DNA from 4 places in the Salinicola sp. CR57 genome. Region 1 is predicted to be linked to each of the others. Evidence: predicted binding sites of a transcription regulator. Region 1 holds the regulator's gene; each other region holds the start of a gene.
What was found. Region 1 encodes sigma-54, which starts transcription at its own class of promoters, with help from an activator protein. Its sites were predicted from a motif close to TGGCACNNNNNTTGCTNT; they were not measured.
Positions count from the first base shown of each region.

Region 2: the regulator sigma-54 is predicted to act here: its motif matches at 2,117-2,134, upstream of glnA (glutamate--ammonia ligase).
Region 3: the regulator sigma-54 is predicted to act here: its motif matches at 1,995-2,012, upstream of DOM56_RS13250 (HAD-IIB family hydrolase).
Region 4: the regulator sigma-54 is predicted to act here: its motif matches at 2,786-2,803, upstream of speB (agmatinase).

Region 1 covers NZ_PZJL01000009.1:2,194-6,573, reverse strand. Annotated here, with positions in the region: gene lptA (lipopolysaccharide transport periplasmic protein LptA) at 1-101, shown strand, start outside; gene lptB (LPS export ABC transporter ATP-binding protein) at 194-919, shown strand; gene DOM56_RS14530 (RNA polymerase factor sigma-54) at 1,059-2,486, shown strand; gene raiA (ribosome-associated translation inhibitor RaiA) at 2,606-2,914, shown strand; gene ptsN (PTS IIA-like nitrogen regulatory protein PtsN) at 2,924-3,403, shown strand; gene rapZ (RNase adapter RapZ) at 3,407-4,351, shown strand; gene DOM56_RS14510 (HPr family phosphocarrier protein) at 4,338-4,380, shown strand, end outside.
Region 2 covers NZ_PZJL01000010.1:37,701-42,080, forward strand. Annotated here, with positions in the region: gene typA (translational GTPase TypA) at 1-15, opposite strand, end outside; gene DOM56_RS14935 (nucleotidyltransferase family protein) at 267-836, shown strand; gene DOM56_RS14940 (polysaccharide deacetylase family protein) at 843-1,832, opposite strand; gene glnA (glutamate--ammonia ligase) at 2,258-3,664, shown strand; gene DOM56_RS14950 (DUF4124 domain-containing protein) at 3,860-4,380, shown strand, end outside.
Region 3 covers NZ_PZJL01000007.1:92,588-96,967, forward strand. Annotated here, with positions in the region: gene DOM56_RS13240 (2-dehydro-3-deoxy-6-phosphogalactonate aldolase) at 239-925, shown strand; gene DOM56_RS13245 (2-dehydro-3-deoxygalactonokinase) at 922-1,902, shown strand; gene DOM56_RS13250 (HAD-IIB family hydrolase) at 2,086-2,952, shown strand; gene DOM56_RS13255 (glycosyl transferase) at 3,022-4,242, shown strand; gene DOM56_RS13260 (sugar phosphorylase) at 4,324-4,380, opposite strand, start outside.
Region 4 covers NZ_PZJL01000005.1:381,136-385,515, forward strand. Annotated here, with positions in the region: gene DOM56_RS08405 (5-guanidino-2-oxopentanoate decarboxylase) at 1-261, opposite strand, end outside; gene DOM56_RS08410 (sodium:solute symporter) at 258-1,661, opposite strand; gene speB (agmatinase) at 1,776-2,744, opposite strand; gene DOM56_RS08420 (sigma 54-interacting transcriptional regulator) at 2,922-4,349, shown strand.

The sequences.
Region 1 (4,380 bases):
TCGACTCGCGACGCGTCCAGGCCCGCTCCGCCCAGAACAGCGACGGGAACGGCGACGGCCGCGTCCGCATGACCCTCACGCCGCGTGACTCGTCCCAGTAACGCTCAAACCCTGACCCGGCACGGCCTCGAGCCGCCGCGTGGGGCGTGATCGCCGACACCATACCCGGCGCGCAGCCACAAGGATCGTATTCATGAAAACGCTAACGGCCGCCAACCTTGCTAAGAGCTACAAGGGACGCCGAGTCGTCCACGACTTCAGCCTGACGCTGCGGCAAGGCAGCATCGTCGGCCTGCTGGGGCCGAATGGCGCAGGCAAGACCACCTCCTTCTACATGATCGTCGGCCTGGTCAAGTCCGATGCCGGCAGCGTCCATATCGACGACATGGATCTCAGCCGCGCCCCGATGCACGACCGGGCGCGAGCCGGCATCGGCTATCTGCCGCAGGAAGCCTCGATCTTCCGCAAGCTGAGCGTTGCCGACAACATCATGGCCATCCTCGAGACGCGCAAGGACCTGGATCGTGCCGGGCGACGCGAGCGGCTGGAACAGCTGCTCGGCGACTTCCACGTCGATCATATTCGCGACAACCTGGGCATGAGCCTGTCCGGCGGCGAGCGGCGGCGGGTCGAGATCGCCCGCGCCCTGGCCACCGAGCCGGCCTTCGTGCTGCTCGACGAACCGTTCGCCGGTGTCGACCCCATTTCGGTCGGTGACATCAAGAGCATCATCCGCCAGCTGCGCGACCGCGAGATCGGCGTCCTGATCACCGATCACAACGTGCGCGAGACGCTCGACATCTGCGATAATGCCTACATTGTCGGCGACGGCCAGATCATCGCCGAGGGCCGGCCCCAGGCCATTCTCGAAAACCAGCGCGTCCGCGAGGTCTATCTTGGCCACGAGTTCCGCCTGTAGTCGCCTCTCCCTCGTCATGCCATCGGCAGCCATACCTGGCATCCGCGTCGATGGCATGTTTCTTGCATGAAACGTTGCATCTCGTCACCGCAGCCAGTAACGTAAGCCTTCCACCGTTGATTGTGACGATCGTTTCTCCATGTCCATGAAGCCCTCGCTGCAACTCAGGGTCGGCACGCAGTTGACCATGACGCCTCAGCTCCAGCAGGCCATTCAACTGCTCCAGCTGTCGACGCTCGACCTCCGCCAGGAAATCCAGCAGGCGCTCGAATCCAATCCCATGCTGGAGATGGAAGAGCCCTACTCGGAGCAGGAAACTCAGGACGCCACGGAAGACGAGTGGGCCAGTGACATTCCCGATGAACTGGCCCTCGACAGCGACTGGAGCGATACCTACCAGGACGCCCATGCCAGCTCGTCGGGTAGCGCCAGCGAAGAAGCGCCGGATTTCGACCGCAACGCAGCCGTGACCACCCTCCAGGATTATCTGCTCTGGCAACTGGCCATGGGAGATTTCGACGAGCGCGAGCGCGCGCTCGGGGAGTGCCTGATCGACGCCGTCAACGACGACGGCTACCTGGTGGGCTCGCTGGACGAGCTGGCGACGAGTCTGCGCGAGCAGCGCAGAGAGAGCGTCAGCATGGCCGATCTCGAGCACATGCTCATGCGCCTGCAGCAGTTCGATCCGACCGGCGTCGGCGCTCGCAATCTGCGCGAATGCCTGCTGCTTCAACTCGGCACACTGGACGACGACACGCCGCTGCTACCCCAGGCCAAGCGCCTGGTGCGCCAGTTTCTCGAGGCGCTGGCCGGCAACGACCGGCGACTGCTCAAGCGTCGCCTGCGTCTCGAGGAGAACGAACTCGACAGCGTCATCGCCCTGATCCGGACGCTGGAGCCGCGCCCGGGGCAGCGCTTCGATACCAGTCGTGACGATTACGTGGTTCCCGATCTGGTTGCCACGCCCTCTCGCGATGGCTGGCGCATCGAGCTCAATGCCGAAACCCTGCCGCGCCTGCGCATTCAGCCCGACTACGCCGCCCTGATCAAGCGGGCGGACAAGAGCGATGACAACACCTTCCTGCGCCAGCACCTGCAGGAAGCCCGCTGGCTGATCAAGAGCCTCTCCAGTCGAAACGATACCCTGCTCAAGGTGGGTCGAGAGATCATGTCGCGCCAGATCGGGTTTCTCGAGCGCGGCGAAGAGGCGATGAAACCCCTGATCCTGGCCGATATCGCCCGCAGCGTCGACATGCATGAATCGACGATCTCCCGCGTCACGACCCAGAAGTACATTCACACGCCACGCGGCGTATTCGAGCTGAAATATTTTTTCTCGAGCCAGGTCGGCGGCCAGGGCGGCGAAGGTGATAGCTATTCGAGTACCGCCATCCGCGCTCGCATCAAGAAATTCATTGGCGACGAATCCCCTCGCAAGCCGCTGTCGGACAGCAAACTGGTCGAATTGCTGGCCCAGTCCGATATCAGCGTGGCCAGACGCACCGTGGCCAAATATCGCGAAGCCATGGGCATTCCGTCCTCCAGCGAGCGCAAGCGTCTGGCCTGATACAGGGCTCCGAAACCAGTCAAGACTCGCCATTCCGAATCAGATCGATCACGATGCCTTTGCAGTCCCCTGAAAAGGGTTACAATCAGAAGTGCCATCTGCCGCAACAGGAGTGTGTCATGCAAGTGAACGTTACCGGCCACCATGTCGAGCTGACCGACGCCCTCCGGGACTACGTCGGAGAGAAACTCGTTCGTTTGGAGCGTCACTACGACAACATCACCAATGTCCAGGTCACCCTGAGTGTCGAGAAGGAACGCCAGCAGGCAGCCTGTACCCTGCACGCAGCAGGCGGCGATCTACACGCCGAAGCCAGCGACACCGACATGTATGCCGCCATCGATTCACTGGCCGACAAACTCGACCGCCAACTGGTCAAACACAAAGAGAAGGCACAAGCCCGCGCCCAAGGCGCAGGCGCCCGCTGACGCCTGATGATGACACTGGAAAGCATTCTGCCCCCCGAGCGAACTCTGTTCGAGGTCACGGGGGGCAGCAAAAAACGTCTGCTGGAATTCTTCAGCACCTTCATCGCCCAGAATACACCCAGTCTGGATAGCCATGAGGTCTTCAGCCGCCTGATCGGTCGCGAGCGACTGGGTAGCACGGGGATCGGCAACGGCGTTGCCATCCCCCATGCCCGCAGTCCGCATTGCAAAGGGCCGATCGCGGGATTCATGCGCCTGGAAGACGCCATCGACTTCGATGCCATCGACGGCGAGCCGGTGGATCTGGTTTTCGTGCTGCTGGTGCCGGAAGAGGCGGATGATGCGCATCTGTCGCTGCTGGCGGAAGTTGCCGGCATCATGAATCAGAGCAGCGTTCGGCAGCAGTTGCGTCAGGCCGACTCGCAGCGGGCGTTGCATGACGCGCTCGTCGATGCCATCCGCCATCACCGTGACAGCGACGACGGATAAGCGATGCAACTCGTCATCATCAGCGGCCGCTCGGGCTCGGGGAAATCGATCGCGCTGCAGGCGCTCGAGGATCTTGGCTACTATGCCATCGACAACCTCCCGGCCAACCTGCTGGCACCGCTGATCGACGAGCTACGCAGCGCGCCACCCTCCCGCCCCAACGTGGCGGTCAGCATCGACGCACGCAACCTGCCCGAATCGCTGGAGCGTTTCCCCATCCTGCTGGAGGCGGTACGCAAGCGCGGCATCGATACTCAGGTCGTCTATCTCACCGCCGACGCCAAGATCCTGCTCGAGCGCTACTCGGCCACTCGCCGCCGTCACCCGCTGACCCGCGGCAATGACATGACCCTGGCCGAGGCCATCGATCACGAGCAAAGCTATCTCGCGCCGATTCGCCGCGTGGCCGACCTGGTCATCGATACCCAAGGGCTCTCGGTGCACGATCTCCGGGCCCGGATCGGCGAGCAGGTGGCCAAGCATACCGGTGGCCGCCTGACCCTGACCTTCGAGTCGTTCGGCTTCAAACGGGGCGTGCCGCTGGACGCCGACATGGTGTTCGACGCCCGCTGCCTGCCCAACCCGTTCTGGGACCCCGGGCTGCGCGCCTACGACGGCAGGGATGCCTCGATCATCGAGTTCCTGGAGTCTTACCCCGATGTCCATGCCCTGGCGGAGGATATCCATGGCTGGCTCGATCGCTGGTTGCCATCCTACCTGGCCAGTCATCGCAGCTACCTGACGGTTGCCATCGGCTGTACCGGCGGCCAACACCGCTCGGTCTATCTGATCGAGCGGCTGGCACGCCATTTTCACCACGACGACGCCGATATCCGACTGCGCCATCGTGAGCTGGGTATTCATACCGCTCTCTCGAGCGACTCAGCAGCGCAGCCATCGGCACCAACAGGAAACGCAGGATCCCCAGAGCGCGATGCCGACACGTGAACTTCGTCTGACCAACCGCCGCGGGCTGC
Region 2 (4,380 bases), on a different contig from region 1:
GGCGTTGTCACTCATGGGGCGGTTTCCATCGTAAAATGTGTGCGCCCATGTCTAAGTCGATGATCCGCGCTCTAGCGCTGGATCGACGAGTCCCCTGGGCACTGAGTAGGAGGGTCGGGCGCGCATTGTACAGGCAAGCGCGCGACACTGGCTACTTTAGTCTATCGGTGCCATTCGCGGGCTTTTTCGACGACGATCCCGTCGCCGCCCTTGCGCCTCGACGACTTCGAAAGCGGCGAGCCAATCCATTGAAAAGCGAGGGTTTCATGTCGTCGGAGGAAGGAGAGCGGGAGCGCGCGGCACGAATCATCGGATGGGTCCGTGCCGACGCCTGGCGCCTGGATGTGCTGCGCCAGGCGCGTGCGCTGCGCCTCCCCGACTGGTGGCTGGCCGCCGGTTTCGTGCGCAACCTGGTCTGGGATCGCCTGCATGGCTATTCGTCATCAACGCCGTTGAACGATATCGATCTGGTCTACTTCGATGCGACCCACGTCGACACGTCTGTCGACCGGGCCCTCGAGAGCGAACTCCGGCGCGTTGCCCCGCTGCCCTGGTCGGTCAAGAACCAGGCGCGAATGCACGAGCGCCATGGGCATCGCCCCTACACCTCTATAGAGGAAGCGTTGAGCGTGTGGGTCGAGTGTGAAACGGCGGTGGCGGTGACCCTCGATGACGATGACGGCATTCGCCTGACGGCTCCCCTTGGCACTGCCTCGCTGCTGTCGGGTCAGGTGACGCACAATCCGCGACATGGCGATAGCGAAGTGTTCCGGCGCCGTGTCGTTGCCAAGGGGTGGCAGCGTCGCTGGCCGGAACTCGAGATCCAGGGGCTTTGAGAGGCGCTACGAGGGCAGGTTGCCCAACAGCCAGTCGAATAGTCTCCCCTGGCTGTTGGCGACCGGCTGCGTAATGACGAAGCGCGGCAATAGTACCGTGTCGATCGGTGGTTCGAGCCAGCCCGTACGGTGCGTCAGCACACGTTCGATGCCGGCGCTGGTCGCCAGCCGTGCCAGCCTTTCGTCTGTCTCTGCCGAGGCGCTGGTGGCGATGCGAAGCGGATGGCGGCACAGCACTGCCAGCTGGTGCTGGCTCTCGCGGAGCTGCACGAGGGCGGGAGCGTCTCGGCTCGTGGCGTGAGCGGGGATCAGGCTGCCGAAGCGGAACAGGCCACCCTGCTCCAGACGGCGGATACTGAAGGCGTCCAGGGTTTCGTCGGCGAACGCCGGATCGCTATCCAGCGCCGAGGCGACGGCGTGCAACGTGATGGCGTCCTGCGAGTGATCGAGCTCGGCGACGTAGTTCCTGATCGCCTGGCTGTAGCGCTCGTCGCGCTGCGTACCGGCGGTGGGTGGCGCCGGCAGGCCGGCCTCGGCGAGCAGACGCTTCGCGTGGTCGGCCGTCTCCTGGCCCCAGAGGGCTTCGCCGATGGCTTCGTGCCATGAGCTCCAGGCCCTTCTGGTGACCGGGCCAGGAAGAAAGACATTGGCCGGTAACGTCAGGCGCTCCAGGGTCGGCGACACCTGTTTCAGCGTATCGCGCCAGCCACCGTCGAAGGTGAGGGCAATGCGCGGCAACTGGTCGTGATGCAACTGCAACACGCTCTCCAGGCTGACGATCTGCGCACTCTCGCTGAGGCTCTCCAGCAGATGACGAAAGCTGTCCGGCCCCAGGCACCAGTCGGCTCTGTGAGGCAAGCGTGCCTCGGCTTCATCGTCCAGCACGCGATTCAGCGCAAGAATGGCGCTCCGCCCCCACAACGGTTCACTCAGGCTGAGACGCCAGTGACCGCGTAGACGCTGTACCACATCCTGTGTGCGATCCAGCCTAGACATGGGCCGTTCCATTACTCGAGTCGTCGATCGCCATCAACACATGGCCTCTGTCTACAGTATCCGTTGCCTATCGATTTTCGGCAAAGGTTGCGAAGCGGATTCGTACGCTTTCTTTTTTGGTGCAATGAGGTGCTATGTTGCACCAAGTTGGTGCTTCAAAGAGATTCGAATGACTGCGCTGGGAAGGAATCGGCGGAGATGACGCCTGGCGGCGTCAGTCGGATTTTCGATAAAGCAATTTTTATCAATCACTTATTATGGGGCGCCGGCGCCTTGCCTCATTTTGGCACATTCTCTGCATAGTTATGCAAAAACGGTGTGCGCGTGGGCAAGAGCGCCGACTTCGTGCTACAAAACACGCACGCCACAAAACGGTGTTGGATATTCGCCAACGAATCGAGCCATGGCTCACAGTGGAGGAAGACATGTCTGAGAAAACCCTCGCCCTCATCGAAGAACACGACGTCAAGTGGGTGGATCTGCGCTTTACCGATACCAAGGGCAAGGAGCAGCACGTCACCATTCCTGCCAGCGCCATCGATACGGAATTCTTCGAGGACGGCCAGATGTTCGATGGCTCTTCCATCGAAGGCTGGAAGGGCATCAACGAGTCCGACATGATTCTGCGTCCGGAAGACGGAACCGCCTTCCTCGACCCGTTCACCGAAGACTCCACGCTGATCCTGCGCTGTGACATCATCGAGCCGGCGACCATGCAGGGTTACGAGCGTGATCCGCGCTCCATCGCCAAGCGCGCCGAAGCCTATCTGAACAGCACCGGCCTGGGCGACACCGCGTTCTTCGGTCCGGAGCCCGAGTTCTTCATCTTCGACGAAGTGCATTGGAAGACCGATATCGAAGGCTCCATGTACAAGATCTCCTCCGAAGAGGGCGCCTGGTCCACTGACCGTCAGGTCGAAGGTGGCAACCTGGCACACCGTCCGCGCGTCAAGGGTGGCTACTTCCCGGTGCCGCCGGTCGACAGCTTCCACGACATTCGCAGCGCGATGTGCAACACGCTGCAGGCGATCGGCCAGAGCGTCGAAGTGCATCACCACGAAGTGGCCAACGCCGGTCAGAACGAAATCGGCGTCAAGTTCAACACGCTGGTGAAGAAAGCCGACGAAGTTCAGGAGATGAAGTACGTCATCCACAACGTCGCGCATGCCTACGGCAAGACGGCAACCTTCATGCCCAAGCCGCTGGTTGGCGACAACGGTTCCGGGATGCACGTTCACCAGTCTTTCTGGAAGGACGGCACCAACCAGTTTGCGGGTGACGAGTACGCCGGCCTGTCCGAAATGGCGCTGTACTACATCGGCGGTATCATCAAGCACGCGCGTGCGCTGAACGCCTTCACCAACGCTTCGACCAACTCCTACAAGCGTCTGGTGCCGGGCTTCGAAGCGCCGGTCATGCTGGCCTACAGTGCGCGTAACCGCTCTGCGTCGATTCGAATTCCGTACACCGCCAGCCCGAAGGGCAAGCGCGTCGAGACTCGTTTCCCCGACCCGACTGCCAACCCGTACCTGGCGTTCTCTGCGATGCTGATGGCCGGTATCGACGGCATCAAGAACAAGATTCATCCTGGCGACGCCATGGACAAGAACTTGTACGATCTGCCGCCGGAAGAAGGCAAGAAGGTCCCGACCGTGGCGACCAGCCTCGATCAGGCCCTGGAAGCGCTCGACGCCGATCGCGCCTTCCTGACCGAAGGTGGCGTGTTCACCGACGACATGATCGATGCCTATATCGCGCTGAAGAGCGAAGACGTCGAGCGCCTGCGTCTGGCGACGCATCCGGTCGAATTCGATCTCTACTACAGCGTCTGAAGCTCGAGCCCAGGCCCGATGCCTCGCAGAAAGAGAGCCCCACTTCGGTGGGGCTTTTTTGTGGGACCGCCTTCCCGGATGCTGCCCATGAGGCGGGCCTTGGGAGAACGGCGCGAGGAGCAGGAGACCCCTGGGCAGGTGAAGGATCGAAGCCACCGGCCGATAACAGGATGATCGACAATGGAGCGCCAACGGATGCGCACGAGGATGGCGGTATCGGTGATATCGATTTGCCTGGTGGCCGGGGCCGTCCTGCCCGCGATGGCGGCATCGGTCTATCGACATGTCGATGCTGAGGGTAACGTGGTCTACAGCGACGAGCCGGGGGCGGGCACGCGTGTCGATCTCAAGCCGATCACGGTGGTCGATCCCACCGAGGTCGAGCCGCGTGTGGACTCGCGCCAGCCGGTCACGCCCGAGGTTCCGGCGGTGGAGTACGAGCGCTTCGTGATCACTCGTCCGGAGAACCAGCAGACGCTGCCGACCGGACAAGCGGGAAACGTCCAGGTCAGGTTGGCGATCGAGCCCGCGCTGCAGCGGAGCGACCGTGTCCAGCTAAGGGTGGACGGCAAGATTAGCCAGTCGCCAATGCATACCAGCGTCTTCGTGCTGAGCCAGTTGCCGCGAGGCGAGCATCAGCTTCAGGCCGATCTGGTCGATGCCCAAGGGCAGGTGAGACTATCGACGCCGCCGGTGACGCTCTACGTGCAGCGTGC
Region 3 (4,380 bases), on a different contig from region 1:
TGCGCGAACTCCTCACATATACCCCATATGCTCCGGGTTCTGTGCGCCGGGCGCCTTGCGCTTCAGCTCGCTCGGCTGGCTCTCGAGCGCACCGTACTTGGCGCTCAGCCGTCTTTGCTCGCCGACGCAGAGCATCCAGGAAAGTGTGGTCCGGCTGGCTCTCGAGCGCTACATGCTGATGCTCTGCTGGCTGCGCTCCAACGCGCGGCCCTAGACTGGCCGAAACGAGGAGAGAGAAATGAACGAGACACGCAAATTCGCCCTGGAGGCGGCGCTGCGCGAACGGCCGTTGGTGGCGATCCTGCGCGGGATCACGCCGGAAGAGATCGACGCCGTGTTCGACGCACTGGTGGCGGCGGGGTTCAAGCTGATCGAGATCCCGCTCAACTCCCCGCGGGCGTGGGACAGCATCGCCGCGATCGCCAGGCGCTGTCCGGACGATGTCGTGATCGGGGCGGGCACGGTGCTGGACCCGATGCACGCCGAGCGGCTGGCCGATCTCGATGCGCCGCTGCTGATCACACCCAATACCGACCCGGAGGTGATTCGGGCCGGTGTCGAGCACGGCCTGGCACCGATGATCGGCTGCATGACGCCGAGCGAGGCGCTGGCCGCGGCCAAGGCCGGGGCGACGGCGCTCAAGCTGTTCCCGGCGGCACGCCTGGGCACGGGCTACTTCAAGGATATCAGTGCGATCCTGCCCAAGGGCCTGCCGGTGCTGGCGGTCGGCGGCATCGACAAGAGCAACATGAGCGAGTGGCACGCCTTCGGGGTGGCCGGCTTCGGCTTCGGCAGCAACCTCTACAAGCCGGGACGCAAGGCGGCGGAAGTCGGCGAGATCGCGGCCGAGCTGGTCGCGGAGTGGCGTCGGCTGCTCGAAGTCGCGCACCACGCGGAGCAGATGGAACGCGAGGCAGATGCATGAGTAGCGAGGCACCGGCGCGCCTGATCGTCATCGACTGGGGAACCAGCAACTTCCGCGCCTTTCTGGTCGACACCGCCAGCGGCGAGGTGCAGGACAGCCGGCGGTCGGCCTCCGGCCTGCGCGCGCTGACTCAGAGCGAATTCCCCCACTACTGCGCGTCGCAGACCGACGACTGGCGGGAGGGCGGCGGCGCGGCCTCGGGCGTTGAAGGCGCGGCTTCGGGCGCTAAGGGCGCGGCTTCGGGCGCTGAGAAAATCCCGGTCTACCTGGCCGGCATGGTCGGTTCCGCGCGGGGCTGGCACGAGGCGCCGCAACTGGAACTCCCAATCTCCGCCGCCGATCTGGCCCAGAACGTGGTCGCCGCACCGGGCCTCGACAACGTCTGGATCGTGCCGGGGGTCAAGCAGGTGACCCCGGCCCACGTCGACGTGATGCGCGGGGAGGAGGTTCAGGCCTTTGGTGCCCTGGCGCTTGCTGGCGTGGACGGTGGCGACTGCTGCCTGCCGGGTACCCACAGCAAGTGGGCGCGCCTCGATGCCGGCCGCATGACGGCGTTTACCACCATGATGACCGGCGAGCTCTACCACGCGGTGCGTTTCCACACCCTGCCGGGAGAGCCGGCTCGTGAAGACGCGCCGTTCGACGAGGGCGCGTTTCGCCTCGGCGTTTCCCGCGCCGGCTGCCCCGGGGGCGTGATGCATGCCCTCTTCGAAGCCCGCAGCCGCCATCTCTACGCCGGGCTCGAATCGCCGCAGATCGGCAGCTTTCTTTCCGGCGTCTTGATCGGCGAGGAGGTGAGGGCCATGCAAGCGGCTCGTCGCGAGCTCGACAAGGTGTATCTCGTCGGTGCCGATTCGCTGCGGCAGAGTTATACCCTGGCGCTGGAGGCCTCCGGGATCGCGGTCGAAGCGATCGATAGCGATCGCGCGACCCTGGCCGGCGTCATCGCGATCGCGGCAAGACACGCCCGCGACTGATACCCACCGTCCCGCGAGCCATCAGCGCACCAAAACGGTGCGCTGTCGCCCGCGCCCATGGCCCGACAGCAGCGCCGAGGAGCCGTCGTGTTTGGCACGATACGTGCTACCTTCACCTATACGACTGCCGACAAGCAGCCGATCGCGTACGACATGACGAGGTGATGCGATGCGGGTGAAGCCATGACACAGCCGACCTTGAACAAGCCACCGTTGCTGGTGTTCACCGATCTCGACGGGTCGTTACTGGACCACGATACCTACGACTGGCAGCCTGCCGCCTCGTGGCTGCAGCGTCTCGAGCAGCGGGCGATCCCGGTCATTCCCACCACCAGCAAGACCCGTGCCGAACTGCTGGCTCTCCGTCAGGAGCTGGGGCTGGAGCAGACACCCTTCATCGCCGAGAACGGCGCCGTAATCGGCCTGCCGCCAGCCTGGCAGCATGCGCGACTGGATCGCGATCCGGCCTCGCCGGACGGCCTGGTGGTCAAGACCCCGAGCATGGATGTCGACTTCATCCGGCGCCGTCTGGATGTGGTGCGCGAGCGCCATGGCCTGCGCTTCCGCCGAATGGGGGAGATGGACCTGGCCGAGGTTCGGGAACTCACGGGGCTCAGTGCTGCCGGTGCCGAGCAGGCTATGTGTCGTGAAGGGAGCGAACCGCTGGTCTGGGAAGACGACGACACCAAACTGCAAGCTTTGCATGAGACGCTGCGCGTCGATGGCCTGCGCCTGACCAGAGGCGGGCGTTTCTGGCATGTCATGGGCGCGGTCGACAAGGGACAGGCCGCCGAATGGCTGCTGGCCCGGTTCGAGTCGTTGCGTGGCTATCGGCCGAGGACGCTGGGTCTCGGTGATGGGCCCAACGATCTGGCGCTGCTGTCGACGACGGACATGGCCGTGATCATTGCCGCCCATCATGGCCAACCGATGACCCTAGAGAGTGCCCGGGTCTATCGAACGCAAGCGCGGGGGCCGGCCGGTTGGTCGGAGGGTGTCGAGCACTGGCTGGCCCAGGAACCGGGATGGGAGAGTGGCGAGCCGCAGTAGTCGAAGATATCGACCTGATGACAGGCGTCACGGATCGACGCCAAAACGACAATACGAAGAGGGCGCTTCATGAGTGATTTTTATCAGAACGGTATCATTACCAATTTCCACAACCTGACGCGGCGCTCGGTGGAAGCCCTGGAGAACGATCTCAAGCAGTTCTCGCGCACCCGGCCAATGGGGCTGATTCTGCCATCGCTCTACTCCGAGCTGGAGGGGCCGGCGCTCTCGCACATCGTCGACGAGCTGTGCAAGGTGCCTTATCTCAGCGAAATCGTCATCGGTCTCGATCGCGCCGATCGCGAGCAGTTTCTCAAGGCACGGGAGTTCTTCTCGCGCCTGCCTCAGCACCACCGCATCCTGTGGAACGACGGCCCACGACTCCAGGCCCTCCAGCAGGAGCTGGCGCAGGAGAACCTGGCGCCCCTGGAGCCGGGCAAGGGCTGCAACGTCTGGTACTGCTCCGGTTACGTCCGCGCATCCGGCAAGGCCGAGGCGGTCGCGCTCCACGACTGCGATATCGTCACCTACGACCGCGGCCTCCTGGCGCGGTTGATCTACCCGGTTGCCAACCCGCGCTTCCACTACGAGTTCTGCAAGGGCTACTACTCCCGAATCGCCTCCGGCAAGCTCAACGGCCGGGTGGCGCGGTTGATGGTCACGCCGCTGATCCGGGCCTTCAAGATGATCTACGGGCCGCTGCCTTACCTCGACTACCTCGACAGCTACCGCTATCCGCTATCCGGCGAATTCTCCATGCGCGCCGACGTGCTCGACGGCATTCGCATTCCCAGCGACTGGGGCCTGGAGATCGGCGTGCTCTCCGAGGTTCACCGGAACTTCTCGACCAAGCGCCTGTGCCAGGTGGATATCGCCGACGCCTACGACCACAAGCATCAGCCGGTCTCCGAGGAGGACCCCAGCGGCGGGCTCAACCGTATGAGCATGGACATCGCCAAGGCGATGTATCGCAAACTGGCGACGCTCGGCGTGGAGATGAGCGTCGAGAGCTTCCGTACGGTCAAGGCCACCTACTATCGCGTGGCGCTGGACCTGATCGAGGCCTACGACCACGATGCCGCCATGAACGGGCTCAAACTGGACCGTCACAGTGAAGAGGCCGCCGTGGAGCTGTTCGCCGACAATATCATGCAGGCTGGCGCCGCCTTCTTCGAATCCCCGCGGGACAAGCCTTTCATTCCCAGCTGGAACCGGGTCCAGGCGGCGATTCCCGACCTCCAGGACCGGCTGTTCGAAGCGGTGGAGCTGGATAACGCAGGAGAGGTGTAGGCGGGATGCGTGCGCTTGCCGGGGGTTGGGCCACGGCCGGCGAGAGTCGAACCGACTCTCACCGGCCATCGCGGGAACCGCTCAGGGCTGGACCAGCCACAGGCTGCGGTAGGGCCGCAGGATGTCGCGCTCGTCGGG
Region 4 (4,380 bases), on a different contig from region 1:
GGCGAGTGCCTGGCCCATCGCCGTGGCGATGTTGGTCATCCCCGGGCCGGTGATGATGAAGCAGGCCGCCGGGCGTCCGCTGGCGCGGGCATAGCCATCGGCCATGAAGCCCGCGCCCTGCTCGTGACGCGGGGTGACGTGGCGCAGCCGGCTGCCCTCGAGCCCACGATAGAGTTCGATGGTGTGGACGCCCGGAATGCCGAAGACGGTATCGATGCCGAGCGCTTCCAGCGCCCGCACCAGCCAGTGGGCCACGCTCATGCGCTCTGCTCCGGCTGGGTCTCTGCGGCCACGGGGCGGCTGCGATCCGGGCGCAGCAGGCTGACCACGATGAAGCTCGCCAGGCTCGCGACCAGTCCGGCGTAGATCGGCGAGTTGGCCAGCAGGCCATCCTTGAGCATGAACACGATCACCCCCAGCGAGCCGGCCGCCATCGCCGCGATGGCGCCGCTGTTGGAGGCCCGGCGCCAGTAGAGCGCGCCCAGGATCGGCACCAGCATGCCGCCGACCAGCAGGTTGTAGGCGATGGTCAGGGCGCCGATCACGTCATCCACCAGCAGCGCGATGACGATGGTGACCAGCCCCATGAGCAGCGTCCACAGGCGGTAGCTCGAGACCCGCTCGCTCTGCCGGCCACCACGCAGCGCCGGCAGCAGGTCGCGGGTCATCAGGGTCGAAGCGGCCAGCATGCCGGCGCTGGCGGTGGACATCATCGCGGCCATCGCGGCGGCCACGATCAGCCCGCGCAGTCCATCCGGCAGCGCCAGCTGGGCGACCGCGGCAAAGGCATTGTTGGGATCGGCGAGATCGGGCAGGAGCACGCTGGCGGCCACGCCCACCAACGCGCCGATGGCACCGTAGATCAGGCAGTAGACCCCTGCGGCGGTACCGGCGAAGCGGGCCACCCGGGTCGAGCGTGCGGTGAACACCCGCTGCCAGATGTCCTGGCCGATCAGGATGCCCAGGAAATAGATGACGAAGTAGGTGACGATGGTGGACCAGCCGATCCCGGTGAGCGAGAAGTGCCCCGGTGCGGCGCTGGCGACCAGCGTGTCCCAGCCGCCGGCGTAGTGCACCGTCAGCGGCAGCATCAGGCCGATCATCCCCACGGTCATGATCACGAACTGGACGATGTCGGTGAGCGTCAGCGACCACATGCCGCCGAGGGTGGAGTAGATCACCACGATGGTGCCGCCGATCACCACGCCGACCCAGGAGGGCAGCGCGAACAGCACCGTCACCAGGGTGCCGATGGCGATGGTCGACGTGACCGCGATCATCAGGTCATAGGCGAGCATCACCGCCGAGCTGACGCTCTTGGCCGCCGGCGTGTAGCGGCGCTCGAGCAACTGGGTGATGGTGTAGAGCTTGAGCTTGGCCAGCGGCTTGGCCAGGACCAGGCTGAGGACGATCAGCCCCAGGCCCAGGGCGCCGCACAGCCACAGCCCGGAGAGGCCGTAGACGTAGCCCAGCTTGACCGTGCCCACGGTGGAGGCGCCGCCGAGCACCACCGCGGAGAGCGTGCCCAGATAGAGCCCCGGGCCCAGGCGGCGGCCCGCCACCAGATAGTCGTCGCTGCTGCGGGCGCGTTTCATGCCCCAGCAGCCGAGAAGCAGCATGCCCGCCGCGTAGAACGCGACGACGAGAAGATCCAGCATCATGATGTTTTACCTTGCCGCCGTGCCGGCGACGATAGTTGTTGTTGAAGGTGGTTGTGAAAGTTTGCTGCAAACGGTCGTCGTGAACTGCCGCCGGCGACCGGGCGCCGGTCGGCGTCAGCGGCGCTTCACGCCGGGCAGCACGCAGAGCATCTCGAACAGCAGATTGGCGGCGACCACCGCGGTCTGGCCGTGGGCATCGTAGGGCGGCGAGACCTCGACCAGGTCGCAGCCGACGATATCCAGGCCGTGACAGCCGCGGATGATCTCCAGTGCCTGGGGGATGGTCAGCCCGCCGATCTCGACGGTGCCGGTGCCCGGGGCGTAGGCGGGGTCGAGGCTGTCGATGTCGAAGCTCAGATAGACCGGGCCGCCGCCTACCTTTTCGCGAATCTCTGCCATCAGCGGTGTCAGGCTCTGGTGCCAGCACGCTTCCGCGGGCACCACCTGGAAGCCCTGCTCTCGACCCCAGTCGAATTCGTCGGCGGCATAGCCGGTGCCGCGCAGGCCGATCTGGGCCACGCGCTGGGTATCCAGCAGCCCCTCTTCCACTGCACGCCGGAAGGGGGTGCCGTGGGCGATCTGCTCGCCGAACATTTGATCGTTGACGTCGGCGTGGGCATCGACATGGATCAGCCCCACCGGACCGTGCTTCTTGGCCATGGCACGCAGGATCGGCAGGGCGATGGTGTGATCGCCGCCCAGGGTCAGCGGGACGACGTCGTGGCCGAGCAGCTCGTGGTAGAAGCGCTCGATGATGCCGACGCTCTTCTTGAGATCGAAGGTATTGATCGGCACGTCGCCGATGTCCGCCACCTGCAGGCTCTCGAAGGGCGCGGCGCGGGTCGCCATGTTGAATGGCCGCAGCATGCGCGACTCGTCGCGAATCTGGCGCGGTCCGAAACGGGTGCCGGGGCGATTGGAGGTGCCGATGTCCAGCGGGATGCCGACGAAGCAGGCATCGAGCCCGGCAGCGCTCTGCTGGGTCGGCAGCCGCATCATGGTCGCCGGGCCGCCGAAGCGGGGCATCTCGTTACCGCCCAGTGGCTGGTTGAGCGGGGCGCGATCCGTAGGCTGGTGGGGCATACCATCTCCTGGGTTGTGATTGTCGAAGGATCGATAATCACCACGCATAAAGCGTGCCAACCGTAACCTATTGATTCTGCGAACTTGCTGACGCACGTTGATGCTTTATTGTATCGATGGCTTGTCGCTTCCGATTCATTAACGTATCAATGATGCAAAACCGAATCGGAGACGATGATGATTGAGGCCCAAGCGGACCGTGCCACCCTGGGGGCCATGCTCCAGACCGCCCAGGACCATCTGTTCGTGGTCGATGCCGAGGGGCGAATCCTCGATGTCAGCCCCGGGGCCGCGACGGTCTATGGCATGCCGCGGGAGGCGCTGTGCGCGACCACCGTGCAGGCGCTGCAGGCCAGTGGCGTGCTCTCGCCCTCGGTGTCGCTCGAGGTGATTCGCACCGGCCAGCCGGCGCAACTGATGCAACGCACCGGCACCGGCCGTCAGGTGATCGCCGAGGCGCATCCGGTCTATGTCGGCGGGCGCCTGGTGCGGGTGATCAGCCGCTCGCGGGATCTCACCGATCTGCGTCTGCTGCAGGACGAGTACGCGCTGCTCCAGCAGCGTTTCACCGAGCATCTCAAGCGTCATCACGAGGCGCCGACGGAGACGCCCGCCGAGGCCGGCGAGCTGGTGGTCAAGAGCCGCCTGATGCGCGAGATCACCCAACTGCTCAAGCGCAGCGCGCCGACCGACGCCACGGTGCTGATGCTGGGGGAATCGGGGGTGGGCAAGACCGCCTTCGCGCGCCAGCTGCACCGCTGGAGTCGGCGCCGCGATGGCGCCTTCGTCGACGTCAACTGTGCGGCGATCCCCGAGTCGCTGTTCGAGTCGGAGATGTTTGGCTACCAGCCCGGTGCCTTCAGTGGCGCGGCGCGACAGGGCAAGGCGGGGCTGCTGGAGCAGGCGCACGATGGCACCCTGTTCCTCGACGAGATCGGTGAGCTGCCGCTGACCATGCAGTCCAAGCTGCTCAAGGTGATTCAGGATGGTTCGCTCACTCGGCTCGGCGATACCCGCTCGCGGCGGGTCGACTTCCGCTTGGTGGTGGCGACTAACCGCGATCTGGCGCGGCAGGTGGAGGAGGGTGCCTTCCGGCTCGATCTCTACTACCGGCTCAACGTGATCCCGGTGACTCTGCCACCGCTGCGCGAGCGCCGCGAGGAGATCCGCGGGCTGGCGGAGCGTCAGCTGGAACGGCTCAACCGCCGCTACGGCGATGACAAGATGCTCCACCCGCGGGCCTGGGCCGAGCTGATGAGCGCCGAGTGGCCCGGCAACGTGCGCGAGCTGGAGAACTGGCTGGAACGTGCCTGGCTGGCGGCGGAGGGCAGTGTGATCGGCGGCCCGGCGGGCGCCGAAACGGGCGGCGCCGGGGCGCCGCCGTCGCTGCTTCCTGCGGACCCGGCGAGCGGGACGCTGCTGGCCGAGGGCGAAGGGCTGAAGGCCGCGCTGGCGGCCCACGAGCAGCGCATCCTGGCCCAGCTCGCCCAGACCCACGGCTCCACCTATGCGCTGGCCGCGCGCCTGGGCATCAGCCAACCCAGCGTGGTGCGCAAGCTGAAACGCTACGCCATCACTCTGGGGCGTGAGCGGGCGGAAAGTTGAGCGCCCTTGCTGCGATCGGCAAGGGCGCATC